Regions from separate parts of the Nonomuraea sp. NPDC026600 genome, predicted to be linked through region 4. Evidence: riboswitches for the same ligand, from Rfam matches in the RefSeq annotation. Region 4 holds a riboswitch; each other region holds the start of a gene.
The links. A riboswitch is a leader RNA that binds a small molecule or an ion and turns the genes downstream of it on or off. The one in region 4 is predicted to bind cyclic di-AMP.
Positions count from the first base shown of each region.

Region 1: another riboswitch for cyclic di-AMP. It lies ahead of AB0F17_RS60660 (CHAP domain-containing protein); the one in region 4 lies ahead of AB0F17_RS45155 (C40 family peptidase).
Region 2: another riboswitch for cyclic di-AMP. It lies ahead of AB0F17_RS14915 (hypothetical protein); the one in region 4 lies ahead of AB0F17_RS45155 (C40 family peptidase).
Region 3: another riboswitch for cyclic di-AMP. It lies ahead of AB0F17_RS12570 (NlpC/P60 family protein); the one in region 4 lies ahead of AB0F17_RS45155 (C40 family peptidase).

Region 1 covers NZ_JBEZYD010000056.1:19,585-26,723, reverse strand. Annotated here, with positions in the region: gene AB0F17_RS60675 (transposase) at 1-919, shown strand, start outside; gene AB0F17_RS60670 (hypothetical protein) at 1,311-2,045, shown strand; gene AB0F17_RS60665 (hypothetical protein) at 2,144-2,308, opposite strand; gene AB0F17_RS60660 (CHAP domain-containing protein) at 2,593-3,273, opposite strand; cyclic di-AMP (ydaO/yuaA leader) riboswitch at 3,285-3,420, opposite strand; gene AB0F17_RS60655 (Gfo/Idh/MocA family oxidoreductase) at 3,539-4,492, opposite strand; gene AB0F17_RS60650 (aldo/keto reductase) at 4,512-5,339, opposite strand; gene AB0F17_RS60645 (hypothetical protein) at 5,436-6,380, shown strand; gene AB0F17_RS60640 (DUF6716 putative glycosyltransferase) at 6,529-7,139, shown strand, end outside.
Region 2 covers NZ_JBEZYD010000005.1:397,343-404,481, reverse strand. Annotated here, with positions in the region: gene AB0F17_RS14935 (hypothetical protein) at 1-454, shown strand, start outside; gene AB0F17_RS14930 (roadblock/LC7 domain-containing protein) at 484-867, shown strand; gene AB0F17_RS14925 (hypothetical protein) at 886-1,257, shown strand; gene AB0F17_RS14920 (alpha/beta hydrolase) at 1,325-2,170, opposite strand; gene AB0F17_RS14915 (hypothetical protein) at 2,220-2,921, opposite strand; cyclic di-AMP (ydaO/yuaA leader) riboswitch at 3,131-3,268, opposite strand; gene AB0F17_RS14910 (DUF5302 domain-containing protein) at 3,433-3,633, opposite strand; gene AB0F17_RS14905 (MDR family MFS transporter) at 3,681-5,129, opposite strand; gene AB0F17_RS14900 (PadR family transcriptional regulator) at 5,186-5,698, shown strand; gene AB0F17_RS14895 (aldo/keto reductase) at 5,740-6,597, opposite strand; partial or broken gene AB0F17_RS14890 (CDGSH iron-sulfur domain-containing protein) at 6,644-6,715, opposite strand; gene AB0F17_RS14885 (MarR family winged helix-turn-helix transcriptional regulator) at 6,722-7,139, opposite strand, start outside.
Region 3 covers NZ_JBEZYD010000004.1:490,800-497,938, forward strand. Annotated here, with positions in the region: gene AB0F17_RS12545 (Lsr2 family protein) at 1-7, opposite strand, end outside; gene AB0F17_RS12550 (RDD family protein) at 519-980, opposite strand; gene AB0F17_RS12555 (RDD family protein) at 1,117-1,638, opposite strand; gene AB0F17_RS12560 (hypothetical protein) at 1,642-2,520, shown strand; gene AB0F17_RS12565 (amino-acid N-acetyltransferase) at 2,543-3,100, opposite strand; cyclic di-AMP (ydaO/yuaA leader) riboswitch at 3,390-3,546, shown strand; gene AB0F17_RS12570 (NlpC/P60 family protein) at 3,633-4,595, shown strand; gene AB0F17_RS12575 (LuxR C-terminal-related transcriptional regulator) at 4,734-4,946, opposite strand; gene AB0F17_RS12580 (helix-turn-helix domain-containing protein) at 5,616-6,014, opposite strand; gene AB0F17_RS12585 (zinc-binding dehydrogenase) at 6,094-6,702, shown strand; gene lysX (bifunctional lysylphosphatidylglycerol synthetase/lysine--tRNA ligase LysX) at 6,773-7,139, opposite strand, start outside.
Region 4 covers NZ_JBEZYD010000028.1:153,977-161,115, reverse strand. Annotated here, with positions in the region: gene AB0F17_RS45170 (glycosyltransferase family 4 protein) at 1-878, opposite strand, end outside; gene AB0F17_RS45165 (M48 family metalloprotease) at 875-2,500, opposite strand; gene AB0F17_RS45160 (hypothetical protein) at 2,512-3,423, opposite strand; gene AB0F17_RS45155 (C40 family peptidase) at 3,542-4,060, opposite strand; cyclic di-AMP (ydaO/yuaA leader) riboswitch at 4,134-4,291, opposite strand; gene AB0F17_RS45150 (C40 family peptidase) at 5,072-6,031, opposite strand; gene AB0F17_RS45145 (NYN domain-containing protein) at 6,131-7,139, opposite strand, start outside.

The DNA.
Region 1 (7,139 bases), on a different contig from region 4:
CCGCGCGCACGGCGCCGTCCCCTACGACGCACGGCTGATGAGCTTCAATCGTGACGCCCGGACCGTATCTTTGTGGACGCCCACCGGCCGCGTCGCCGTCCCCTACGCCGGCCGGCCAGAAGACCTCAAAGCCGTGGACGCGCTGCCGCTCGGTGAGGCCAACCTGATCTGCCAGCGCGGGGTGTGGCTGCTGCAGGTCGCCGTCACCCTGCCCAAGCTGGCGGTGCGCCAGCCGGTCCACGGCTTCCTCGGGGTGGATCAAGGGGTGGCGAACCTGGCGGTCACTTCCGACGGCGCGGTGCTGCCCGGCCCCGCACTGCCTGGGCCGATCGGCGGCAACGGCCACGTCCGCACCCTGCGGGAGCGGCGCCATCGCCAACGCCGACGGCTGCAGAAGAAGGGGACTGCTGCGGCGCGGCGGGTATTGCGTCGCCTGTCGGGGCGTGAGCACCGGATGATGACCGACCTCAACCACCAAATCAGCAAATATGTGGTGCGTGAAGCCGAACGCACCGGCCGCGGCATCGCCCTGGAAGACCTCCAAGGCATTCGCGGCCGGGTCAGGGCTCACCGGCTCCAGCGACGCACCCTGCACAACTGGGCGTTCGCCCAGCAGATCACCTTCACCCGCTACAAAGCCGCCCGCGCCGGAGTCGCCTTCATCCTGGTCGACCCTGCGTACACCTCCCAGGCCTGTCCGGAGTGCGGGAACGTCAGCAGGGCGAACCGGCCGGCGCGGGGCCGGTTCGTCTGCACGGGGTGTGGCCTCGCTGGGCACGCCGACCACATCGCGGCCCGCAACATCGCCACACGCGGCGTAGCGGGCTGGGCTGCCATCAACCAGCCACACGCTACCGGCCTCCCTTCAGCCAGACGGGACCGCGAGAGCAAACCGCCAGCTTCAACCGGTGGTAGTTGATGATCCGCCTCCTTCACTCTCACGAACGCGTCGAACAGTCAGACCCCCGAATCGACACGTACGCAGAATTTTTTTACCAGGAGACGTCGTAGCGGTCACCCGCATCACGAACTGGGATCGGCCGCCTTCGGTGCAACGGACAGGCGGTCAACTCCCCGAGAGAGGTACCGGCTGGCTGGCGCGCTGCGGGCGACCAGTGGCGAGCCTCGCGTGGCGTTACTTTAGGTGGCAAGGCCTGAGCATAGTGTGATGGCTGGGTTTCTGTACCGGTTTCCGGCGTCACGATGCGCTGGGCTCCGCCCTGGAACAACGCCCGGGACAACCACGGTCCGCAGAACCCGGCGGCTGCCCCCGGGGTGGCCGCGTGAGCCGTCAACGATGGGGGAGCGCAATGAGCGACAACAGGGAACCGAAGCTGATCTACGGCCAAGGGGCGGAGGCATGCCCGGGGGGGAACTTCTGTCTCTACCGGGGCTCGAACTTCAACGCGGGTCAGACCCCGGGGCGTGGCGACAAGATCCTGGCCATTCCGATGGGCGCGTACGTCAACGACTTCTCCGAGTACGGGTTCGACCACAGCGGTGACGGGGTAAGTGCCGTCGTAAACAACACGGTCGAGGACAACGCGCTCTTCTCGGCCGCCGACCAGCAGGGGCACGCGCTGCCGGTGGACCGGGGGACCTCGATCGCGGATCTGCGGGGCATCCCCATGGCCGACAGCCCGAACGGCTCCTGGAACGACCAGGCCCAGTCCGCACTGGCGGCCCGCTTCGTGGGGAACCTGCGCGTCGACCAGGAGCTGCGAGGCCACTGGGCGGAAGGCGTGGGGCACATCTACTCCTACCGGCTCACGATGCACGCCGAGGACACCCGCGTCGTGAAATGGAGCGTGGGCTTCGGTGATCTGCCGGAGGAAACCTCGCTGTCCAAGAGCTTCGTCGACAACTTCTGGGGTGAGATCCTGCGCGACGGCACCGATGGTGCCGTCCTGCTCGGCTCCCCCCAGGGCGGCGGACACAGCGTCGACCCCGGGACGGACCTCCTCATCGACGTCCAGGTCCTCTACCCAGACGAAAGCCCCGCCTACGAACGCCTCATCGGCCTGAACGCCCAGCAACTGGGCTGACCCGGCGAGCAGGCAACCCACGCAGAACTCCCCGCGACGCCGGGGCGTCGCGGGGAGTTCTGCCGGGCGGGGGCCCGGTCTATCGTCGGCTGTGCCCGTCAGATGTGTTCGGCGGGGTTCGCCGGGAGGTAGAAGTTCCAGCTGCCGTGCCCCTCATGGGCGCCACCTGCGGGGCAGTGCCCGTTGTCGGGGCGACCGTTCCACCAAAGGGTGTAGCACTTGTTACAGAAGCGCCAATTGTCCTGCTGGGTCGTCGGTGACATGTCCCCTCCTGCGGTATGAGAACCGGCATGTTGCCTGGTCACCGCCAGTGTTGGAGGTGACGGCGGACCCGTACATCCCCAAACTTGGGGGTTGCGGCCGATACGGCGGCCATGCGCTGTTCGGTGGGACGTGATCCTCTTTCGGCTGTTCCGAAGCAGGTGGCCGGGGTTGTCGCAGGGGAGACGTACGACGAACGCGCGCCCAAAGGACGCGCGCTCGTCGAAAGGAGAGGCCAGGAGAGTCTCACGGGGGGAGGCGGGCCGGAGGACTCGGGGAGTAGCCGTCAGCCGGTGTAGTCCGGGTATCCGTAGCCGACGACCTGGGACTTCGGCCGGACACGCTGGGCGACCGTGCCGTTGCCGGTGTTGCCCTCGATCGTAGAGATCGTCCCGTTGTTGTTGTCCTTGACGACGAACCCGACATGCTGGATGTCGTCCAGGCTCTTGCTGCCGCTCCACGAGAAGAACACCACGGCGCCCGGCTTCGGGGCCTGGCCCCAGCGGTGGTTCTTGGCGAACCAGCGCGCGTGCTCGACGGTGTAGGCGTCCCAGCCGACCATGCTGCGCGCGCCGGAGTGCGCGCCGACCCACGAGACGAACATCGAGCACCAAGCGGCGTTCAGGTACTCCTGCTTGCTGCCGCCGTCGCGCTTGACGGTCTCCCGGGCGCGCGGCGTGTTCATGTACCACTTCTGGAACTTGGTGCCGCCGCCGGCGGCGTCCTCGGAGGTGCCGACCTGGGCCTTGGCCAGGGCCAGGACCTGCGCGGCCGAGATCTTGGCCTTGGCCTCGACCTTGGCCTCCGGGTGATCCGCGGGAGCGGCGGCGTGCTGCTGGGTGCCGGTAGCGATGGTCTCCGCGTGGGCGGTGGACTGCCCGCCGATGGCGGCGGCCGCGACGGCCACGCCGAGGGCGGCCTGAGCGAAGGTCAGCTTGGGGGCACGGGTAAGACGACTCATGGCCATCGAGGGGGTTCTCCTTGCTTCCATGCCGCTTACCGGGTTAGCTGACGGGTTCGGGCGTGGAAGCTGCCCTACGGCACTGACGTGCCGATTCACCCCAAAGACATGGGTCCCCGGTTCCGCACGAGGCGGATTCAGCGGTCACAGGACGATCCTGTGATGTTTGTGCGATGGTCAGGCAACGAACCGGACAAACAGGTACGTATGCCTTAGATGTCGTACAAGGTAATACATGGGGCAAGGGGATTACAAATAGATAAACCGCTGGTCAGGAGAGTTGCCCGCGTACATCTGCCAGAAGCCCCATCATGGCAAGGCTTTCGTCAAGTGGCATGATCGCGGATTCTTTACCTCCCGCGGCCACGACGGCCCGCACCTCGCGGACTTCGCCGGCGTATCCGTTGTCCGCCGGATCGAGCACGAGCTCCTCCGTCTCCATCGACGGCCCGCTCAGCACGACCCGCTCCGGCGCCCAGAACGGCGCCTTGATGTCCGCGCGCATGCCGGTCCCCACCACGTAGGCGTCGTTCGCGTACGGGCCCAGCAGCGAGCACTCCACCAGGGCCCGCCGGCCGCCCGGATAGATCAGCACCCCGCCCGCCTCAGCGTCCACCCCCGAGGGCGCCAGCGAGCCCGTGATGTGCGCCCGTTCCGGCATCCCGAGCAGGAGCTGCGCCAGCCCGAACGAGTAGACGCCCAGGTCGAGCAGTGCCCCGCCGCCCAGCTCCGGCGCCCACAGCCGGTGCGCGGGGTCGTAGGGCGACTTGAAGCCGAACGACGCCTGGACCGAGCGGATCTCCCCGAACCGGGGATCGGCGGCCACCCGCTGAATCAGCGGGTTGAACCGCATCCACATGGCCTCCATCAGGAAGACCCCGGCCTCGCGCGCGAGCCGGACCATCCGCTCCGCGTCGGCGACGGACGCGGCGAGCGGCTTCTCGCACAACACCGCCTTGCCCGCCGCGATCGCCGCCTCGGCCACCTCCAGGTGCTGGGCGTGCGGGGTCGCCACGTAGACGGCGTCGACGGCGGGGTCGGCGCACAGCTGCTCGTACGAGCCGTACGCCGACTCCGCGCCCAGCTCCGAGGCCAGTGCCCGCGCGCGGCCGAGGTCGCGGGAGCCGACGGCGGCCACCCGCATCCCCGGCTCAGCCGCGATGACCGTGCCGACCCTCTTGGCGATGACACCCGTGGCCGCGATACCCCATGCAAAATTCTTCATGGGGGGAGATCGTAGGGAATCAACCCATCCAGTGAAAGGTGTCCGGGTCTGGGCCGATGCGGCCGTCTGTCGTGTTCATGGCGCCGATCGCCGCCATGTCCTCGGCGTCGAGGACGAAGTCGAACACCTCGAAGTTCTCCTTGATCCGGGCCGGCGTGACCGACTTGGGGATCACCACGTTGCCCAGCTGGATGTGCCAGCGCAGCACGATCTGCGCGGGCGTCCTGCCGTACTTCTCCGACAGCACGCTCAGCGCCGGGTCGCCGAGCAGGCCCTGGCCCTGCCCCAGCGGGCTCCACGCCTCGGTGAGGATGCCGTTGGCCTCGTGGAACTCCCGCAGCCGCCGTTGCTGGAAGTACGGGTGCAGCTCGATCTGGTTGATGGACGGCGTGATGTCCGTCTCGTCGATCACCCGGGTGAGCGTCTCGACGGTGAAGTTGGACACGCCGATCGCCTTCGCCCGCCCTTGACGGTAGATCTTCTCGAGGCCGCGCCACGCCTGCACGTACGTGCCGTGCTTCGGCAACGGCCAGTGGATCAGATAGAGGTCCACGTAGTCGAGCCCGAGCCGCGACAGGCTCTCGTCGAACGCCTCCTCGGCCCGGCCGTGGTCGGGATTGAAGAGCTTGGTGGTGATGAACAGCTTCTCGCGCGGGATCCCCGAGGCGCGTACGGCGCGGCCGACGCCCTCCTCGTTCCTGTAGGCGCTGGCGGTGTCGACGTGGCGGTAGCCGATCTCCAGAGCGGTCGTCACGACCTGCTCGGCCTCGTCGCTCGGCACCTGCCAGACGCCGAACCCGAGCTGCGGCACCTGTACGCCGTCCGTATTGAGGAGTAGAGAGTTCATGGTCTTCATTGTTCACGTGTCGTTTCTGACGGCTTAAGGCGGGCGGGCTAGCTTGAAGCGGTCGTGAACGGGCCATCACCGGGCGGGGAGTACAGAGTGGGCAAACAGGCGTCGGCCTGGGTGGAGTCCCCGCTTCAGATGCTGTGCGCCATCGAGGCCCACCGCGCTGGGCTGCTCGGGCCTGCCACCGCCGTCGTCCCGCGTGCCGGTCTCCGGGCGCTGAAGGCCACGCGCCGGGCGCTGTCCGACCTGGCGCTGCCCGAGGGGCTGGAGCTGGCCGAGCCGCGCGAGCGCATGCCACGCTCCCCGCACGCCGTCGGCGACGCCTTCTCCGGCCGTGTCCAGGTCCGCTGGCTCGTCTCGCACCCGGGTCGCATCGTGATCGTCGACGATGGGCTGGCCACGCTCCGGCTGCTCGAACTGCTGGCCGCCGGGCCGTACAAGCCGCTGTTGCGGGCGCGGGCGCATCCGGGGAAGCTGCGTGCGGCGCTGGGGCTGGCGGCGGCGATCAGGCTGCGCGCGAGCCGGGTGTCGGTCTTCACCGCGCTGCCGGTGTCCGACGAGTTGGCGCTGGCCGTCCGCGCCGTGGGCGTCGACCTGGTCCGTCACGACTTCGGGTGGCTGCGTGAGCAGCCGCTGGGCGGCCCCGGACCGGTCGAGCGGACCGTCGTGCTCGGCACCTCCCTCGTCAGGAACGAGCTGGTGCGCCGCGACCGCTACCTGAGCTGGCTGATGGACCTGGCCGCCGAGGAGCCGCTCGCCTACTTCCCGCACCGCCGCGAGGACCCCGCGGATGTGGCGCTCATCCGCGAGCGGCCCGAGATCACCGTGTACGACGCCGGCGTGCCCGCCGAGCTGACGCTGCGCGGCCTCGACCCCAGCCAGCGGGTGCTCAGCCTGCCGTCCACCGCGATCACCTCGCTGCGGGTGCTGCTCACGCCGCGTGGCGTCGCGGTGGAGCCGGTGGACGTACAGGACGATTGGTGGACGAGCAGGGCGGCCCCCGCCCTGCGTTCGCATCTGACCGGTGTGGCCGGGTGACCGGCGCCAACCCCTATCTGACCGGAGCGGCCGGATGACCGGCGGCATCCTCTGTTCGACCGGAGCGGCCGGGTGACCGGCGGCAACCCCTACCTGACTGGAACAACCGGGTGACCCGCGTCAACCCGTATCCGACTGGAGTGACCGCGTGAGAGTGCTGGCCGTGGCCGACTCCGACTCGTACCTGAAGTGGGCGGCCTGCCTGCTCGGCGACCTGCCTCCCGGCTCCGAGACGGAGCTCGTGGTGGTGCGTACGCCGATCGCGCCGTCGCCCGAGCAGATCGCCGCCGCCGTGGGCGAAGGTCCCACGCCGGCGCTGATGTCGGCGCGGGCGGTGCGGCGGCTGGCCGAACGTACCCGGCCGGACGCGATCATCGTGGCCTGTACGGGGCCGGTCGTGGACGTGCTGGTGGCCGAGGCGTTCGCCGGGCTGCGGCCGCGGCCGGTGTTCGTGACCGGGCTGCCGGGCATCTCGGTGCCCGCGACGGAGAAGGCGTGGCTGTTCCGCAGCGGCTGCGACCTGTTCGTGGTGCACAGCGAGCGGGAGGTGGCCGAGTTCGGCGGGATCGCCGCGCAGCTCGGCGGGGGAGGGGCGGTCGGGCTGGCCCGGCTGCCGTTCCTGCGCCCGCGGGCCGTGCGCGGCGGCGGGAACCGGGTGGTGTTCGCCACCCAGGCCAAGGTGCCGCGCGAGCGCGAGGATCGCGAACGCGTCCTGCTGTCGCTGGCCGAGCTGGCCGCCCGCCGGCCGGACCTGGACGT
Region 2 (7,139 bases), on a different contig from region 4:
CCAGTGGGAGGTCGTCATCGGGGCCGATGCCGAGGCGACACCGCTTGACCTGGCCAAACGGATCGGCAGGTCCGGCTATTCGGTGCTCCTGGCCGTACGGAGGATGGCCGCGGCCGGGCTGCTGGCACCACCCGGAGAGACCGCCCCCACGCACGACCCGGCCAAGGGCGCGAGCACCACGCGGGCCACCAAGGAAGGCACGGCACGGCACGCGGCAGGCGGCCCGGCGCACACCGCCACGGACGACGCGGCAGAAGCCACCGAAGACGGCGCACCGCAAGCCGCCGGGGACCGGCAGGGCGCGCTGCCGCGGCGGGTGCCCGGCACGGCCGATCAGCGGCCGGCACACGATTCCGCTGCCCCGGGCCTGCCGCTCGGCCCGCCGATCTCGGCGGACCCCACGGACCTGGCCCTGCTGATGCGCCTGAAGAAGGCACTGGAGGAGCTGACATGAGGTTCCTCCGCCCGCAAAGGAGGCCACCGGTGAAGCTGTGTGAAGAGGTGCTCAGGGAGATGGTTCTCCTGCGCGAGCGCACCCCGGACATCAGCGGGAGCGTCGCCTGCACGGTCGACGGCCTGACCATCGCCTGCGACAACGGCGGCAAAGCCAACGGCAGCAGCGAGCAGACCGCCGCGCTGTCGGCGGCGTTGCTCGCGCTGAGCAGGCGAATGACGATCATGACGTGCCAGGGCGTACTGGAGGAGACGCTCATCTCCGGCACCGCCGGCTTCGCCGCCTTCTACGCGGCGGGCCCCACCATCGTCCTCACAGTCCTGGCTGAGCCCGGCACCAATCTCGGGCTGCTCCGGCTGGAGGGGCGCAAGACGGCGGCCAGTGTGGCCGCCATCGCAGCACGGATTCACTGACCTTGAACGGAGGAAGGCATGGCCAGCATGGACGTCTCTCTCAAGGAGATGATGACGATCGACGGCTCGATCGGAGCGGCGATCGTCGACCACGGCAGCGGCATGGCTCTGGGCGCGCTCGGCGGTTCGAAGGACCTGGATCTCCAGGTCGCCGCGGCGGGTAACACGGAGGTGGTCAAGGCCAAGCTGCGCACGATGGACTCGCTGGGGCTCAAGGAATCCATCGAGGACATCCTGATCACGCTCGGCGGCCAGTACCACATCATCCGGCCGATCACCGGCCGCGGCGGCAAGGGGCTGTTCCTCTATCTCGCCCTGGACCGGGCGCGGTCCAACCTCGCGATGGCCAGGCACCAGCTACGCGGCATCGAGGAGAAGCTGGAGGTCTGAGAGACCCGGTGGCTCGCGTACGGGCGCGGCGAACGCGAGCCACCGTCCTCCAGCGATCTCCGGTACGTCACCCGGTGGTGAGCTTGGTGATGGCGTCGACGATCTCCGGCCACAGCGGTTCGGGCAGATCGTGACCCATGCCGGGGAACGTCAGCAGCCTGGCGCCCGGGATCGCCGCCGCCGTGGCCCGGCCGCCGACGACCGGGACGAGCCGGTCGGCCTCGCCGTGGATGACCAGGGCGGGCACGCCCAGCGTGCCGAGCTGTTCGGTGCGGTCACCGGAGACCAGGATCGCGGCCAGTTGCCGGGTCGTGCCCGGCGGGTCGAAGCTCCGGTCGTACGCCTGGCCGGACATCCGGACGATGCGTTCCCGGTCCAGGTCGAAGCCGGGCGAGCCGATCACCGACCAGGTCGTCAGGGCCTGGGCGAGGACGCCCGCCCGATCGGGCGCGGGCGGTGCGAGCAGCACCGCGCTGGCCTCCGGGGTGGGCGGGGCCACGTTCGGGCCGGGGGTCGACATGATCGAGGTGAGGGTCAGCACGCGTTCGGGGTGCCGGATGGCGAGCGTCTGGGCGATCATCCCGCCCATCGAGGCGCCCACCACATGGGCAGCGGTCCAGCCGAGGGCGTCCATCAGCCCGGCGGCGTCGTCGGCCATGTCGTCCAGCAAATACGACGAGGACGTCCCCAATGCGGGAACGTCCTCGTCGTGCAGGTGCGTGGAGAGACCGGAGTCACGGTTGTCGAATCTGACGACGTGATGGCCCTGCTCCGCCAGGAGCTCGCAGAGCTCGTCGTCCCAGTGGATGAGCTGGGCGCCGAGCCCCATGATGAGGAGCAGGGGACGTCCGTCGGATGAGCCGAAGGTCTCGTAGGCGATCTGGATGCCGTTGGCGACTGCATGCTTGGTCACGGGATCAGAATGACATTCTGTTTCCCGCGAAGCAAAGACCGACGGACCGTCAGCGCTGGAGGAGGAGCTTGCGGCCGACCATCACGCCGCCACCGACGATCGCCAGCCCGGCCCCCAGCACGGCGCCGTTGAGAGCGTCGCTCGACTCGGCGGCCTTCTTGTCGGACACCGGCACCGCGGGCAGGTCGGCGCCCGGAGCGGGCTTGGGGCTGACCGTCTTCGGAGCGGCGACCTGCGGGGGCTTGGCGGGGTTGTGGTCCACGCGGGCGTAGGCACCGGTCGAGTAGGCGACCGGGTAGTTCTTCTTGCCCGGGCCGTTGCCCCACTTGGTGATGATGTAGCCAACCTTGATGTGGCCCTGGCCGCCGACGCCGTCCACACCCAGCGTGCTGGAGTTGAAGCGGCCGCCGGTCAGGTCGGCGAAGGTCTTGGCGTCCAGGTCGAGCATGACACCGCTGGAGGACGGCGTGCCCGGGCCGCGGTCACCGACGAAGAAGGGCATCTTCTTGCCCTTGTAGACAACGTAGCCCTCTGTCATGAGCGGCCAGCTCGGGCTGGCGGCGAGACGCTTCTGCATGGGCTTGCCGCTGGCCGGCAAGCCGGTGTCCCCGGCGCGGCCGGAGGAGTCGTCCCAGAAGTAGGACGCCGTGGTCGAGCCCTTGAGCAGGACCTTCTTGTCAGTGCCGGAGTCGGCGTGCGCGGCCGTGGCGGCACCGATGGACAGGGCGCCGACGAGGGCGGCAGTCAGCATGGCAGAGCGAATAGACATGAAGCAGCAAAGTCCTTTATACGGGTACAGGGAGGAGAGCGCTCGCTAAAGGAGGGGCGTAGCCGGGCGGAATGCCAAACGGTCGCTACGCGACGGAGCGCGGGAAGAGCTTGGGGGATGGTGCCGGTCAGTCGTCGGCGGATGGCAACACGCGGGCGGGCGGCACAGCACGGGAGTTAAACATGCGGTAGGAGTCCTCTCCATCTCGCCTACCGGGTTAGCTGACGGGTTCGGACGTGGAGATGCCCTACCGACCGATGGTCGGATTCACCCCTAAGGAACGGTGGTTCCCCGGTTCTCGCCTGAGCGAAATTCGGCGCCTGCCGGTCGACGCCTCTCTGCTGAAGCGCCAGGTCACCGGCTGGTAACTTCCTTGGACTATATGGAGAGAATCGGACAAAGGCAAACTTAAGCCCATGAATCGGGCGAAGATCTACCTATGAGGTCAAGAAAAAGGGGGGTACGGCATGCCGTACCCCCCGAAAAGCCCTTGTCAACCGCCGCTCTTCCGCCTGAAAGAACGCTTGCTGGCGGCGGGCCCGTGAGCGCCGTGAATCTTGGAAGGGTCGTTGCCCCTGCCACCCGCGCTCGAGTCGGCGTGCTGGCCGCGCTTGCGCTCGAGCGCCTCGCGGAACTTGCGCTTCATCTCGTCCTCGGGAGTTTCGTCGACTTCCGGCTCCGGTGTTTCCGCCATGAGGACCTCCTGGTGTTGGGGACAAGGACAGCTTCGCATGACGGCGCTCAGGACGCGAAACCAGCCTCGACCTTGGGCTGTGGTGTCTCCCGGTCGATGCGCGCGCCGGGCATGGCGATCAGGGCGACCAGCGCCACGAGGGCGCCCGCGACGCCCAGCGAGGGAATGACCAGGGCCGCGGCCGAAGCGTGCGCGGCGGCCAGCCCGTGCAGCGGCGCCTCGGCGGTGATCTCGGAGGTGTACGCGGTGCCGGCCAGCGCCAGCGCGACCGAGCCGCCGATCTGGCGGAAGAACGTCAGGTTCGCCGAGGCCGTGCCGATGTACTGGGGCGGCACCGAGGACTGCACGGCCACGGTCAGGCCGGAGAGCATGGGGCCCATGCCGAGGCCGATCAGCGCCATCCACCCGACGAGCACCCAGGGCGGCGTGTCCAGCGTCAGGCCGGAGCACAGCAGCGCGCCCACGGCCAGCAGGAACGGCGCCGCCACCAGCCACGGCTTGTAGACCCGCGTCCGGCTCATCAGCGCGCCCATGAGGACACTGCCCACCACCATGGCCAGGGTCAGCGGGTAGATCCGCAGCCCCGACTCGGTCGCAGTGGCGCCGAGCGCCTCCTGGAAGTAGCGCGGCAGGAACACCACTCCGGCGAACATGCAGAAGGCGGTGAAGAACGACGTCACGTTGACCAGCGTGTACGTACGGTTGCGGAACAGGTGCAACGGCATGATGGGCGCCTCGGCCCGCCCCTCCACCACCACGAACACCACCAGCAACACCAGAGCCAGCACGATCGGCCCGACCACCGGCACGCTGGTCCAGGTGTGGGCGTCGAGCCCCTTCTCGGTCAGGCCGATGAGCAGCGCGCTGATGGCCACCGTGAACACCCCGATGCCCAGGTAGTCCGGCCGCCCGCCACCATGCCCCGCCTGGCGCGGCAGGCGCAGCACGATGATCCCGATCAGCACCAGGCCGATCGGCACGTTCACGTAGAAGGCCCAGCGCCAGCTCGCGTGGTCGGTGAAGAGCCCGCCCAGGAACGGCCCGGCGAGGTAGCTGAGCGCCATCACCCCGCCCATCGCCCCCTGCACCCGGGCCCCGCCCTTGGTCGGCGGGAACAGCTCGATCACCAGGGCGATGGACAGCGGAAGCAGCGCGCCCGCCCCCAGGCCCTGCAGCGCGCGGAACAGGATGAGCTGGGTCATGTCCTGGGCAACCCCGCACAGCGCGGACCCCACAAGGAACACGGACATGCCGATGAGCAACAGCGGCTTCCTGCCGTGCTGGTCCGACAGCCTTCCATAGAGGGGCACGGTCACGGTCGAGGTCAGCAGGTACGCCGTGACCACCCAGGTGTAGAGATCAACGCCGCCCAGCTCCGCGATGATCCGGGGCAGGGCCGTGCCGACGATGGTCTGGTCGAGCATCGCCAGGAACATGCCGCCGAGCACGGCGACCAGCAGGAGGCCATCGCCTCCGCGCTTCGTGTCAGTAGTCATATGTGGAGATTGACATGTAAGGACTGACATGTCAATCCTTTGGTATGCTGACTTACATGTCCCTACGGATCGCACTGCTCGGACTCCTCGACGCCACGGGGCCGGCCAGCGGCTACGACCTCACGAAATCGTTCGAGCGGTCGCTCAATCACGTCTGGCAGGCCGGGCACACGCAGATCTACCCGGAGCTGGTGAAGATGGCCGCCGACGGGCTGGTGGCGGTCGAGTCGGAGGGGGCACGCGGGCGGAAGCTCTACGCGATCACGCCTGAGGGCGCGAGTCAGCTCCGTTCCTGGCTGGTCGAGCGCGAACCGACCTCCGCGCCGCGCAGCGAGGTGGCGCTCCAGGCGTTCCTGCTCACGCTGCTCGACCGGGAGTCGGCGATCGCGGTGGTCGAGCGGATCAGAGCGCAGTTCGCGGAGCGGCTGACCGTCCTGGAGTGCAAACCCAAGGACACCCCGGGATTCGGCAGGTACGCGCTCCGCCTGGGTCTCGCCCAGGGCCGTGCGTCGCTCACCTGGGCCGACGAGACCCTGGCCGAGCTACGCGACGCCGTCGGACGCGACTGACCGCTGCGCCGGGGCGCGTCCGACGGCTGTCAGCGGGGCGGTCAGGCGAGAAGGGCCAGCTCATCGGCGGTGAGGACGAGGTCGGTCGCGGCGGCCGAGTCCACGATGGTCTCCGGCCTGCTGGCGCCGGGGATGGGGATCACCACCGGGCTGCGCGCCAGCTCCCAGGCGAGGCAGACCTGCTGCGGAGACACGCCCCGCTCCGCCGCCACCCTGGCGAACGCCGCGTGCTGGCCGCCCAGCTCCGACGCCGAGCTGATGCCGCCCAGCGGCGACCACGGCAGGAACGCCAGCCCCAGTTCCGCGCACACGTCGATCTCCGGCTCGCTGGACCGGAACCGCGGCGAGTACTGGTTCTGCACACTGGCCAGCCGCCCGCCGAGGATCTCGTGGGCGAGCCTGATCTGCTCCGGGTTCGCGTTGGAGATGCCGGCCATCAGGATCTTCCCGGTGTCGAGCAGGTCTCGCAGGCCGCCGATCGTCTCCTCGTACGGCACGGCGGGGTCGGGCCGGTGGTGCTGATAGAGCCCGATCGCCTCCACCCCCAGCGCCTTCAAGGAGCGGTCGCACGCCTCGGCCAGGTAGTCGGGCCGGCCGTTGACCTGCCAGCCACCGTCCACCGTGCGGGTGTGGCCGCCCTTGGTGGCCACGAGCACCCCACTGGTGTCGCCGGTCCAGCTCGTCAGGGCCTTGGCCACGATCCGCTCGTTGTGGCCCACCTGGTCGGACGACGGCGTGTAGGCGTCGGCCGTGTCGATGAGGGTGACGCCGGCGTCGAGCGCCGCGTGGATGGTCCTGATCGACTGGGCTTCGTCGGGCATGTGCCCATGTACGGACATGGGCATGGCGCCGAGCCCGATGGCGCCAACATGGGTCTGGCCGATAAGTCGCGTATTCATGCCCCTATCCTCCCCAGGTGCGGAGACGACGTCGCAGCGGGGGCCACTAGGTGCCGGTGAAGCGGATGGTCACGTGCGAGCCATCACAGAACGGCTTGTTACGCGATCTGCCGCACCTGGGACCTCAGCCGCGGACGTTCTCCGCCAGCCGGGTCAGGACCTGCTCGAACGAGGCGATCTGCTCCTCGCTGAGCCCGGCCCGCAGGCGCGCGTCGAAGGCGACCGCCACCTCGCGCAATCGGTGGAACAGCCGCTCCCCTTCCTCGGTCAGCTCCACCACGTGGACCCGCCGATTGGCGGGGTCCCGGCGGCGGGTCAGCAGCCCGCCGGTCTCCATCGCGTTGAGGTGGTGGGTCAGCGTCGCCCCCTGGATGCCCACCGCCTCGGCGAGCTCGCGCTGGTTGCCCAACTGCCGGGACTTGATCGAGATGAGGATCTGCCAGATCGGCGCCGACCCGCCGACGGCGGCGAGCGCGTCGTCGAAGGCCCGGCTCGCCGCCCTGGCGGTGTTGGTGAGCAGCAGGCCGATCGGTGTCCGAAAG
Region 3 (7,139 bases), on a different contig from region 4:
TGGCCATCTACGCAATCCTTTCGCGGAGCATTGTTTCATTCGCCAGGGCAAACATATACCCGGAAAGGCGTGGAGACAATTCAGCGCTACAGGGATTCCGCTGAGTCACCGATCAGTTGGAGTTCTCGGCCTGATCCTGGCGGTTTGGCCGGCGTCCGGCGGCCTCGGATCGGACCAACTTCACTACGCCAAAGATGAAGGCGCCGCCCACGACCACGGGTGGGATGAGGGCTGACAATACGTCGGTAAGGGCCTGCATTCGTCCTCGTCTCCACAGCGGACCGGGGGTTTCGATGGGCGCTTTATCCACAAGCGGCCCCGGCATGAGCGCCCCTCATGCCACATGAGGTGGACAACCGCCCGCACCTGACCATAGTGGTACACGGATGCCGTCCGTGTGCCAAGGGCGTCAACATCCGGCAACCCGGACGTCTCACAGCCTAATGCCAGTCTCTCCAGACTCCTTACCGGATCAAGTGAAAATTTTACGGAAAGGCATCAGCCCAGGTACCGAAGGCTCAGCGAAGATCTTTGGACACCAGTGTTCCGGCGAGCCTGTCGTGCGGACCGCGCTGCAGCGGCTTGTCGATCAAGATGAGGATCCCGACCCCGAAGACGAAGATTCCGGCCAGCACATTGACCACCGGAATGCCCATCACCATGACGGCTCCGGGATAGATCAGGGACCGTTTCAGCAGCGCACCTCGCCGAAGGCCACCAGGTGCCAGGCGAATCTTCATGATCGCTTTGCCGAAGGTGCGGCCGCCCATGGAAAGCGCGGTCCAGTCATAGACCGTATATCCCAGCCCGGCGAGCAGCCACGCGAACACGCCGGGCAGCCGGCCGTCGAACGCCTCCAGCAACCCGACAGTTCGAAAGGCCGCCCAGAGCGCGACGAACAGAATGTAATAGAAGACACCGAAGACGAGGGCTTCAATGAGGCGGGCGGCCAGCCGTTCCCACCATTCCGCTGGGACCACGTCACTCCACGGCGGCGACCCGGCCATAACCCACCTCGACCCTTCGGCGAACCGACCGCTACCCATTTTGGTACGGCCCGCACACACAAAACAGAGGCCGGCCAACCGGCCGACCTCTGTTTCGCGCTCGCGAGGACTACTTGATCTTCACGACCACGGTGTTGCTGAACTTGTCGGCGAACGTCTGCTGCAGCGGCTTGTCCCAGAGCTGGGAGGCACCGTTCAGCGCGACGGCGATCCCGCCGAGCAGCGTCCCGACGAACGGGATGATGCCGAGGAGGTATCCGCCCCAGGTGATGGCCGCCCGCTTGAGCGCCACCTCGTTGGGCAGGCCGCCGGGCGGCAGCATGTTGCCCATGGGCACGATCTTGATACCCATGACCAGCTTGCCGACCGTCTGGCCGCTCATCTTGGTCATGAAGTACTCGTAGGCGACATAAATCGCCGTCATCAGGATGGTCTGCACGATCCCGTAGGCGAGCGGGCCCAGCAGGCCGCTCGACGTACCGGTCACGGAGTTGTAGCTGCTGAGCAGGATGGCCGCGAGAATGAGGCCCAGCACCCCGGACACGATGCCGAAGATGACACCGTCGATGATCCTCGCCACGAGCCGCTGCCACCACTCGGCGAGCGGGGCCGGGGCTCCGGGCGGCTGCATCCCGTGCGGCTGGGCGCCGTAACCGGGCTGCTGGCCGTACTGGGGTTGCTGCGGCTGCCCGTATCCGGGCTGGCCGCCGTACTGCGGCTGCTGCTGACCGTAACCCGGCTGGGACTGCTGCTGCTGCCCGTACTGGGGTTGCTGACCATAGCCGGGCTGCTGGCCCGACGCGGGCTGCTGGCCATAACCAGGCTGCTGACCGTAACCGGGCTGCGATTGCGGCTGCTGACCGTAATCAGGCTGCTGACCATAGCCGGGCTGCTGGCCCGACGCGGGCTGCTGGCCATAACCAGGCTGCTGACCGTACCCAGGCTGCTGGCCATATCCCGGCTGGGACGGCTGCTGCTGACCATAGCCGGGCTGCTGGCCGTAACCGGGCTGCGGTTGCGGCTGCTGCTGGCCATAACCAGGCTGGCCGTACTCGGGCTGCTGGCCCGAAGCCTGCTGCTGCCCGTAGCCGGGCTGCTGGCCGTACTCGGGTTGCTGGCCATAGCCGGGCTGCTGCCCGTACTGCGGCTGCTGACCGTACTGCGACGGCTGCTGCTGGCCATATTGCGGCTGCTGGCCGTAGCCCGGCTGCTGCTGCTGCCCGTACTGGGGCTGCTGGCCGTACTGCGGCGGTTGCTGCTGGCCATAGTTGGGTTGCTGACCATAGGCGTCGTCCGCCCGGTAGCCAACGACCGTTACATCCGGGTCGGGCTCGCCATAGGGACGGCCCGCGTTGTGATGTCCGTATTCGGGAGTCCCGCCAGGCGCAGAGTGCTCGCCGGAATCATCCTGTGGATACGGCGGCTGTCCGGTGCTCACCGTGTCACCTCGCTTCGAGTGCGCATGTGGCACGTGTCAGGACACATGCCTGTGCTGCCCAACGTATCGACATAGGTATCAACAATCACCTTTCGCATTAGTCAAGGTCCGCGTCACCCGATGTCAGGTGGAGCAGCATGCGGGTGTTCCCCAGAGTGTTGGGCTTGACGTGTTCCAAGTCGAGGAACTCGGCGACACCCTCGTCGTACGAGGCCAGCAGCTCCGCGTAGACCTCTGGCGAGACCGGAGTGCCCTGAACCGGGCGGAATCCATGCCTCGCGAAGAAATCGACCTCAAAAGTCAGACAGAATACCCGGCGCAGGCCGAGCTCTCGAGCGGTAATGATCAAGGAAGAGACGATCCGGTGCCCGATTCCGAGGCCGCGGAACTCCGGGTTGACGGCCACCGTACGAATCTCCGCGAGATCCTCCCAAAGCACATGCAGCGCGCCGCAGCCGACCACCAGGCCACCGCGCTCGGCGATCCAGAACTCCTGCACGTCCTCGTACAGGGTGACCGTGGCCTTCTCCAGAAGCCGCGGTCCGGCGCCCGCGTAGGTGTCGACCAGGCGCCTAATCGTCCTGACATCCGGCGTGCGGGCACGCCGGACGACGATTTCCGTGTCCGGGACTGTCACTTCGGCGACCTGCTCCATGGGTCTCCAGAGTACAGATCCGATTACGGCTCACCCCTAACTGCGACCTCTCCCCCATCTCATGACATCTGGTGGTTGATCGAACACGATGGGGGATCCCTTGACTCCTAGGCTTCCATGTCTTGGCGAACTTGGTGGAAAAAGGACATAAAGTCTGTTCTGTACGGCCAAGCACGAGACCCTCTCGTGACCCTTCGGTTGCGAAACCTCTACTGACTTGGCAGTTCTGGTTGAGCACGAACGCCGAGTGCACTAGTGTCCAGCGACGATGTCACCCGCGCGAGCCAAGCGTGGAGACGCGCCCAATCTCCGCGAGGAGAACCGGGGACCCGCCGGTGGCGAGCTCATCCTGACGCCACCCTGGGGTGAATCCGAGCGGTTCGTTCGGTAGGGCTGCTCCGGCCCGAACCCGTCAGCTAACCCGGTAGGCGCCGATGAGAGGAGCTGGTTGGTGAAGTACACCCGCAATCGCGAGGGGAAGCCGGCGGGCGCTCACGCCCGCCCTCCGGGATCCCGGAGAGCCTCCACCCGCTTGGGTGTCATCGCGGCTACCGTCGCCACCCTCCTGTTCGCCATCCCCGTCGGCTCCGCCGTCGCCGATCCCAAGCCCTCGCTGAAGGCCCTGTCCAAGCAGGCCGAGGAGCTCCACACCCAGATCGAGACGCTCAGCGAGCAGTACAACGGCCAGCGGGAGAAGCTCAAGACCGCCAAGAAGGCGGTCGAGGCGGCCCAGAAGACGCTGGCCACCAGCGAGTCCGATCTGGCCGTCAAGCGCGCCAAGGCCTCGCTGCTGGCCCAGAACGCCTACATCAACGGCGGCCTCGGCCAGTCCCTGGCGTTCACCACCTCCGACGACCCCGAGAGCTTCCTCGACCGGGCGGCCACCACCTACGCGCTGGAGCAGCAGCAGGGCGCCGAGGTCAACCTGGTGACCGCGGCCAGGGAGGCCGCCGAGCGGGCCAGGACCAGCGCCAAGACGCGCATCGACGAGGTCCAGGAGATCGTCGACGGCCTCGGCACCAAGCGCGACAAGATCACCAAGCTGGTCGCCAAGGTCGAGAGCAGCCTCTTCAAGCGCGCGATCGGCGAGGCGGGCCGCCCCGGCTCGCGCGCCGTGAAGGTGAACCTGCCGGTCATCGGCGCCGGCAAGGCCGCCATAGCCGCCAGGTGGGCGCTCACGCAGCAGCTCAAGCCCTACGTCTGGGGCGCCGAGGGCCCGAGCTCGTACGACTGCTCCGGCCTGGTGATGGCGGCCTACCAGCGGGTGGGCATCTCACTGCCGCACTACACCGGCGATCAGTGGACGGCCGGCCGGCACATCTCCAAGGAGGAGCTGCGCGCCGGCGACCTGGTCTTCTTCTACGGCGACCTGCACCACGTCGGCATCTACATTGGTGGCGGCATGATGGTCCACGCACCGCAGACCGGCGACGTCGTGCGCATCGCGTCCATCGCTCGCCGTCCGTTCGCGGGTGCCGTACGCATCGCCGACTGAACTTCCGGCGCTCTGACAGCAGGCGTCCCGGCAGCAGGCGCCCTGGCGACAGGCGCCCGAGCAGCAAGCGCCGGCGGCGAACGCTCTGACAGCCGGGGTCTGGCGGCAGGGGCTCCGGCGGCGGGCCCGCCGGCGCGGTCAGATGAGCTGACGGCGGGCGGCCCAAGCCACGGCCTCGATCGCGGTGGCGACTCCGATGCGGTCGCAGATACCCCGCAATCTCCGGCGTACCGTGCGCCCGCTGATATCCAATCGTCTGCCCACCCGGTCAACCGTGACTCCCTTGGCAAGCTCCGCCAGCAACGCCAGATCCGCATGGCTGAGCTCAACGCCTTCAGTGAGCACATACATCGGGAGCCCTCCCCCCAACAGCAGAACTCGAGACGTCTCTGTCCGAGCAGAAGGTAAACGCATTCTGGAAAGGTCGTCAAGCAAGCCAATCCTCACATTTGACGATCGACATTGACATGATCCTCTATATGTGAAGTACTCGCCATATGTCGGCACACTTCGGGGCCTGATGAGCGAGCACAGCCGTCCTTACAAGGGCTCCGACCCACCACCGCCGAGCACCACGGACATGCTGGGCTTCGATCCCTGGGACGCCGATTTTCCGCCGCGCTCCATATACGAAATATCGGGAAATACAGCGGTGTGGGCCACTCTTTCGTACCTGGCCGGGCTGTACGTACGAGCCCTGCCGCGCGATCCCCGTTTCGGACACGGCTCCGACCCGCTCGGCAAAGGCGATCCGACAGAGCCGGTGGAATCGTTCCTGCTCATGAACTCCACGGACCGACCACAGCCGCCCGCGCGGGCTGGTCAAAAGAGAGCGCCCGCGGGCGGGTGCCGAGGCGATCGCGACCGAGCTGATCCGGACGCTGCCGAACGAGGCCGAACTGATCACTGTTCTCCTACTCGCCGCCGGACGCGGGACCGCTGTCAACCTAACCGCCGTCGGCGGCCTGAACGTTACGCGGCACGTGGCCGCTGCGGCCCGGAGATCCTGCCCGCAGACGGTCAGGCGGTGGCGTCGTACGTCTTCCTGGCCGCTTCGACGATCTGGATGTTGGCCTCGGCCCAGCCCTTGATCGCGGCCACCAGCGGCATCAGGCTCTCGCCGAGCGATGTGAGCTCGTAGTCGACCCGGACCGGCACCGAGGGCGTGACCGTGCGCCGCACCAGGCCGTCGCGCTCCAGCCCGCGCAGCGTCTGGGTGAGCATCTTCTGGCTGACGCCCGCGATGCGCCTGGACAGGTCGCTGTAGCGGCGAGGCCCGCTCGCCAGGCCGGTGAGCACCAGCGTCACCCATTTGTCGCTGAGCCGGTCGAGCAGCTTCCTCGACGGGCACTCCGCGAAGTAGGCGTCGAACGCCTGCTTGGCCTCCTCGCGCCGGTCGGCCGCCGTGGTCGTCGCCATCCCTCGTCCCTCCAGGTGAGTTACGCACTCACAGGTGTCTACTTACCAGAAGAGAGTAACTCTTCCTAGGGTCGTAGGCATGACGAACATGCGCGCGCTCATCGGTGGTACCGGCTCCCCACGGCTCGTGGAGGTGCCGGTGCCGGAGGCGGGACCGGGCCAGGTGCGGATCAGAATGGCGGCGGCCGGGGTGAACCCCTTCGACCTGGCGGTGGCCGCGGGGACACTGGCCGACCACGGCGTGGCCAGGAAGCTGGATTCCTACGGGCTCGGCTTCGATGTGGCCGGGACGGTCGACCAGGTGGGCGAAGGGGTCGCCTACCTGGTCGGAGACGAGGTGATCGCGCTGGTGGGCAGGCTGGAGCTGCCGGTCAAGGCGCAGGCCGAGTACGTGGTGGTCGACGCCTCGGCGGTGGCGAAGGCGCCCCGGGGCGCGTCGGCCGTGGCGGCGGCGACGATCCCGCTCAACGCGTTGACCGGTGTGGTGGTCATCCCGCTGCGCGGCACGGACGTCGCGTCGGTGTTCTTCAGGGCGGACGCGGCCCAGCTCGCCGAGGTGGTGCGCCTGGTCGAGGCGGGCCGGGTCACGCTGCGCGTCGCGGGCACGTACCCGCTGGAGAAGGCCGCCGACGCGCACGCCCGCCTCGCGGCAGGCGGCGTGCGTGGCCGGCTCGTGCTGGTGCCGTGAGCCGCGCGACACATCGGCCGGTGAATCGCTATGCTCACCGGCCGAGCGCCGTACGACGTGGCCGTGCGGGTCAGTTGGTCGGCTTGACCAGCGGGAACAGGATCGTCTCCCGGATGTTCTTGCCGGTGAAGGCCATGACCATCCGGTCGATGCCGGCGCCCATGCCACCCGTGGGCGGCATGGCGTACTCCAGGGCCTGGAGGAAGTCCTCGTCGAGCTGCATGGCCTCCGGGTCGCCCCCGGCGGCCAGCAGGGACTGCTCGACCAGGCGGCGGCGCTGCTCGATCGGGTCGACGAGCTCGGAATAGGCGGTGCCCAGCTCGGTGCCGAACCCGATGAGGTCCCACTTCTCGGTCAGCAGCGGGTTGTCGCGGTGCTGGCGGGTCAGCGGCGAGGTCTCCAGCGGGTAGTCCATGACGAACGTCGGCTGGATGAGC
Region 4 (7,139 bases):
CCCGCGACGACCGGCAGGCCGCTCGCCGACGCCTCCAGGAACACGATGCCCAGCCCCTCGACGTCGACGCCGCCCAGCCTGGTCCGGCACGGCATCGCGAACACGTCCGCGGCGGCGTAGTAACCGGCCAGGCTCCCCGCCGGGACCGTGCCGGTGAACCGGACGGACTCCTGCCCCCGCGCCAGCTTCTCCAGCCTCTCGCGGTACGGCCCGCCACCGACGAGCAGCAGCACCGCCTCCGGCACCGCCCGCAGCACCAGGGGCCAGGCCCTGATGAGCTGGTCCTGGCCCTTGCGCGGCACCAGCCTGGACACGCAGACCACCACCGGCCGGCCGTCCAGTCCGAGCTCGGCCCTGACCGCGTCCGGATGGAACTGGCCGGCGTCCACGCCCGGCGCCAGCCGTACCAGCTTCGCCGCCGGGATCGCGGCGGCCAGCCGGGCGCGCGTGTACTCGCCGAGGTAGGTCACCACGTCGGCGTGCTCCCCGATCCTGCGCAGCACCGCCCGGAACACCGGCGCGCTCGCCCACGACGCCTCATGGCCGTGGGTGAGCATCACCACGCGCCGCGCGCCCGCCGCCCGTAACCCCGGCGCGAGCAGCCCCAGCGGGGCCGCCGCGCCGAACACCACCGTGTCCGCCCCCTCCTCGGCCAGCAGCCGGGCCGCCCGGCGGGCGACCGCGCGGGTCGGCAGCATCAGCGAGGTGGGGTGACGGACGATCCGGTACGGCTGACGGCGGTCGAACTCCGCGCACCCCGGCCAGGCCGGAGCGTAGACGGCCACGCCGGGCGTGCGCAGGGCCAGCCCGTGCACGAACGACTGGATGCCACCCGGCCTGGGCGGGAAGTCGTTCGTGACGATGAGCACACCGGTCACGGCTGTGGCTGACCGTTCAGCGCGGCCCACTCCCGGGCCATGGCGATGCGCTCGGGACCGGAGGGGTGCGAGGCATAGAGCGCATATTCCACCGGATCCGGCGACAAGTCGGAAATATTGGTGATTGCCAGGCGTTTCTGCATCGAGAGGAACGTGCCCGGGTCCTTCGTGAGGTTCAGGGCGTGGAGGTCGGCGCGGGCCTCGATGTGGCGGCTGATCAGGTTCTGGGCCGGGCCCACGATGACCGTGGCCAGGCTCAGCAAGCCCATGATCACGCCCACCGCCCGCGGGTCGGCCGCCGAGACGATGCCCGTGCGCCGCCGTACCACTCCCAGGAGCAGGAACAGCAGGATCACGCCGAACGCGGCGCCCAGCCCGCCCATCAGCGTGCCGACGAGCACGTCGCCGTACTTGGCGTGGCCCAGCTCGTGCGCCACGACCAGCTCGACCTCGGACTGCGGGGCGCGCAGCAGCGTGTCGTACACGACGATCCGGCGCGTGGCGCCGAAGCCGGAGACGTAGGCGTTGAGGGCGTTCGTCCGGCGTGAGGCGTCGGCGATCAGCACGTCCCCGACCGGGACGTGGGCGCGCTCGGCCAGCGTCATCAGGTTCACCCTGAGCGCGCCCTGCGGCATCGGGCGGAAGTCGTTGAACAACGGCTCGAACACGACCGGATACACGAACGACGCCAGCAGGGTCAGCGCGAACGCCCCCACGGCGGCCGGAATCCACCAGCGCCGCACCTTCCTGGCCAGCGCCACCACGACCAGCACCATGATCGACTGCAGCACCACGCCCACGGCCAGCCCCTTGAGCCGGTCCCCGGTCCAGCCGGCCCAGTCCTGCGTGGACAGGCCGTAGTCACGCAGCACCACCTCGAACCAGACGCCCAGCGGCCACCGGACCGCCTCCACGATCGCGGTCAGCACCGTCACCCCGAGCACCACCCGCACCCACCACGGCCCGCGCAGCCCGCCCAGCACCTTGGCCCCGAACGGCGTGAGCACCAGCAACCCCGCGAACAGCACGGTCAGCCCGAGCGACAGGTACCCGGGGACGCTGGTGGCGGCGTCGAACGCGGCGGCCCTGGCGATCTCGCCCGCACTGAAGTCACGCGCCGGATCCGGCGGCACGGTGGGAGTGCCCGGCGGCATCACCCGCCACGGCGTCGCCAACGCCACCACGACCAGGATCACCACCCCGAGCAGGACCAAGGCCCAACCGGTCCCAGCACGCGCGGGCGTAGCGGGGGCGCCTGGCGCGACGTTCCCGCTCGGCATGGCCTGTCCCCCTGGCGCGGCGTTCCCGTCAGGTGTGGCCCGCCTCCCTGGCGGGGCCTGCCTCCCTGGCGTGGCCTGCCCGCCCGATGCGGAGCCCCCATCTGGTGCGGCCCACCCACCCGGTGCGGTCTGCCCGGTGTCCGGGGCGGTATCCGACCCCGCCGGCCCGGCATCCGCCCCGAACGGCACGTCGTCTCCATCGGACCGCCCAGTCGACACGGCGCCGGGGCCGGGCGGCTCGGGCAGCGCGGCGTTCTCACCGGGCTGTGAGCCCGGGTGCCGGGCGGCGGGGTCCGCGTCGTCGTCAGGCGGCATGTTGTCGGTGCTCTGCAGATCGTCCATCCGCGTTCCCCTTACGCAAGCTGGTCCCGCACGTAGTCGCGCCACCGTGCCGTCAACGTCCCTGCCGAGAGCCCGAGCCTGGCGAGCCCCCGGTCGATGCCACCCGTCTGGGCATCACGGTAGAGCCTCACCAGAGTCCCCTCACCGAACCGCTCGGCGATGAAGCGACACGCCAGCCACGCCTCCTGGTAGGCCCGTGCCAGCCGTACAGGGTCCCGGGAAGAGGGTGCGAATGCCTCAGGCCCCGGCAACCCGCCCGGCAAGCGCCCGGCCCGCACCTCGGCGGCCAGCTCAGCGGCGGCGACCCGAACCGGCAGCCCCGCGTCGCGGTAGCCCACGTAGTCGGCGAACCCCTCATAGAGCCACACAGGCAGCCGCTCCGTCCCGGCGGCGACGTGGGTGAGCTCGTGGGTGAGCACGACGTCCCGCCCGGTCGGGGTCAGCCGGCCGAAGTACTCGGGCACCACGACGACCCGCCCGCCATCGGCCACCGCCGCCAGCCCGGCGACACTCCCCACCCCGGCCACCCGCGCGGCCTCGGCCGTCGAACCAGGCACGAGCACCACGGGCCGCACCGGCCGTCCGAGCACGGCGGAGACACGCGTCCCGGCGGCGTCGGCCCTGCGCGCCAGGTCGCGAAGCAGCTCGGTGGCCGCGTGGTGACCGACCACGACCGAACGCGCACCTCGTACGACATCCGCCCCGTCACCCCAGAGGCCCCGCGCCTCCGCCGGGAGCTCGCGATCACCGGGCGTCGGGCCGCGACCCGCCACAGGCTGCTCACGACCACCGGACGGCAGGTCACGAACCGTCGCCGCGAGGTCACCCGTCCCGGTGGCCCGGTGCGGGACGGCACTGGCCGAGGCGAGGGCCAGGAGCAGCACCCCCGCCACCACGACTCGGCGGCTCACCTGCACGGACACGTTCCCCGATGGTAGTCGCCCACCGCGGGAGACCGGCCGTCACGGGAAAATGCGCGAAGGTCCCGTCCCCAGCGGGACGGGACCTTCGTGACGGTCATACAGGCCGGGACGCACCGCCTTACAGACCGGGACGCACCGCGCCCGCGAACGACGCCTTGCGCCATCCGTTGAGCTTCTCGATGCGCACCGTCTGACCTGTTCTCGGCGAATGGATCATCTTGCCGTTGCCGACGAACATGCCAACGTGGCCGAGCCCATGGAAGAACAGCAGGTCGCCTGGCTTCAGATTCTTCCAGGAGACCTTCTTCTTGATGCCTGCGAACTGGCTGTTCGTCACGCGTGGGATCTTGACGCCGGCCTTCTTCCAGGCGTACTGGACGAGACCGGAGCAGTCAAAGGAACCGGGTCCTGTGGCCCCGTAACGGTACGGGTCACCGAGCTGGTCCTTGGCCACGGATACGGCCGTGCGGGCCCTCGCCTGTTGCCGAGCGACCGCCGTCTGGTGCGCGGTCTTCTTCACGGACTTGACGGTCTTACCCGCCGTGGTGGTCGTCCGGGAAACACTGGCCGGTTCGCGCGCCGTCGTCGCCTGCGCCGTCGGGGCGTGGAGGACCACACCTCCGGCCGTCACGGTCATCGTTAGTGCTGCGCCACTCAGGGCAAGGCGGGACAGACGGGGGTTATAGGGGGAGGTAGACAGGATTTCTCCTTGGATCTTCCACGAACGCCTACCGGGTTAGCTGACGGATTCGGGCCTGGAAGTCGCCCTACGGCGCGATAAGCGCCGATTCACCCCTGATCCCTGGGACGGGATCGCTGGGTCCCCGGTTCCGTGCTCCTGGCTGCACGGATTCGGCAGGCCACCGCCGCAATTGGTGACATTGGGAAATGGCGGTGACCGAACGGTTTTTCTATCTGTCCACATCGGAGACCCGATGGAGAGCCGCGACGCCATGGCTTGTTCGCCGCGAGGCCAGAAGCTACGCCCTAAGTAACGAACTGGCAAAGGCGTCATGGGGTTGTCAGGATCAGGCAGACCCCTCAGTCAGGACCGCAATCCCAGATGGAGCAGCGGTTTATGTTACGCAAATGTGACCCTTCTCACACTTGACGATACCTCGATCTGTCAGGTCCCATTCGTCACTTCTGCACCACTGGTCCCGTTAGCACCAGATCGCTGGTCACAGCGGTCGCAGCCCCCCGAACACCATTCGCCCTAGATCCAAAGAACCCTCGACGATCTCCGGCCGAGATCCCAGGACAAGTACGGCCCCCGTCGGCCGTCGCGGCTCGGCGAGCATGCGAAAAGCACGCCGAGCATGACCCCGCCGCCGGTATGGTCGATGTGGGCCACGCCGCGACCCCGCCTTGCGCACGCGCGCCACGCTCACTCAGAGCGCCAGACGCGCCACGCTGAGCTCGCCACACACGCCGGGAACACGGACACCGACGTGGCATTTATCACTCTTCAGCACGCGACCCCGGGCGCCGGAATCCACGGACCGGGGCCAAGAATGCGCACGTCACGGCGCGCAGCCGTCTCCACCGGAGGAGCGTGCCCCTGGACAGGCCCCGGCCCCGCACGGCGGGCGGGGCCCACCGTGCTTGGCCGTACAGAAAAATAACGCTTTTGAACTCAGCAAAAGCGCTACGGGCGGATGGCCCCCACCAGGCTGCCACCGTAGGAGGAGAGGGTGACGACTTTGACCACGTCGCCGGTCTGGGGCGCGTGGACGATCTGCCCGTTGCCCGCGTAAATGCTCACATGCCCCAGCCCCGAGCTGAAGATGAGATCCCCCGGCTGCAGATCCTTCAGATCCACCTTGCGGGAGGAACCCCAGGCCCACTGCTGCCAGGTGGTGCGGGGCAGCGAGACGCCCGCCGCGCGCCACGACGCCTGGGTGAGCCCCGAGCAGTCCCAGCCGCGCGGCCCCGTACCGCCGAACACGTACGGCTTGCCCACCTGCGCGTACGCGAACCTGAGCACCGCGGCGGCGTTGCCGGAGGCCGCGCCGGTGTACTTGATGCCGGTGCTGTTCGGGTCGCCGGTCTTGTAGGCGCCGAGCTTGTCGAGCAGCTTCTTCTGCTGCGCGATGAGCTTGCGGACCTCCGAACGTTCCTTCTCGACCCCGTCGCGCTCCTTGTCGGCCGCCTGCAGCGCCGTCTCGGCCTTGTCGCGCTCGTCCTTGAGGCCGCGGTTCTCCCGGTCGAAGGCCACCAGCCGCTCCAGCTTCTCCTGCGACAACTGGTCCGCGAGCGCCAGGCTGCCCAGCATGCCCGTGGGGTCCGGCTGGCCGACCATCGTGGGCCAGGAGCCGGCGTCGGGGCCGAGCTTGTAGGTGTCGACGGCCATCGCGACCACCTGGGCGTGCAGCGTGGCGACCGTCTCCAGCTTGCGCTTGTAGCTCGCGTTCAGCTTGCCGTACTCGCCCTGGGCCGTTTTGTACTTCTCGGTCGCCGTGTTGTAACGGTCGACGACCTTGTCGGCCTTGTCGTTCAGCTTTTTGAGCTTGGCTTTCGCCTGCTTGATCGTGGGCTTCGGCGCGGCCAGTGCCTCGCTCGTTGGGGACAGCAGCAGCCCGATCGCGAGACCCGCAGCCAGTGGCACCCGGCCAAACCTCACAGTGTCGCCTCCCAGGGAATACATCTGGGGCGAAATGGTACAGAAGTGGCGGGTGTGCTTTTACCTGAACGGCCGATTCGTAATCTAGGCGCGGCCCAGCCTGCGCAACAGCAGACCTGACGGAACCGGTCTGGCTCCCATGCGACGGACGGATTCGGCCACCTCGCGATCGGAGGAGACCACCGCCATGGCCCGTCCTGGCGGCTCGGCCCGGACGAGCTGGCGGATCAGGTCGTCGGCGATCTCGCCGGGCGCGCTGAAGAGCACCCGCACGCCGCGCGGTGCCACCACCTGGACGGGCGCGTTGAGCTCGGCGCCGTCGAAGACCACGGTCACCTCGACCCTGGTCTGCGCGACCAGCCCGCCGAGGCCGGTCATCAGCCGGGTGCGCTGATCGGCCAGGGTCAGCGTGCCGTAACCGGTCTTGGTCACGTTGTAGCCGTCGATGATCAGATGCACCTGCGGCAGCGCGAGCAACTGGTCGAGGAGTTGCGGATCGTCGTCGGCCAGGGCGCGCGCGGGCACGCCTCTGACGCCGGGGCGCTCGCCCGTGAGCGCGGCGACCGAGTCGGCGGGCCTGCTGATCATGGTGGGCAGGGCCAGCTCCCTGCGCAGCCCGGCGGAGGCGTCCTGCAGCGCGTCGAGCAGCACTCTGACGCGGGCGTCCTCGATGCTCCTGCCCTCGCGCGCGGCCCGGCGCGAGGCTTCGAGCTGTTTCTCCACGTCGGCCAGCCGCTCGCGGAGCCTGCGCAGCTCCGACTCGCCCGCGCTGCCCGCCGCCGACGCGGCGGACTTGGCGTCGTCGGCCGCGTGCTCCATCTCCTCCGCGCGGCGTACGGCGGTCTTGCTCCGCTCGCGGGCGTCGTGGAGCTTGCGGCGCAGGTCGGCGTTCTCGGCGCGGGCCAGCCTGAGCTGCTCGCGCAGCCGATCGGACTCCTCCTTGGCGGCGCTCTTCTGGGCGGCGAGCTGCTCCCGCAGCCGGTTGACCGCCTCTTCACGCTCGGACCCCTCGGCCGCGACCGCCGACTGCTCCAGGTCGGCCCGGGCGGCCTCGACCATCTCCGCCCAGCCGACCGGGCGCGTCAGGTAGGCC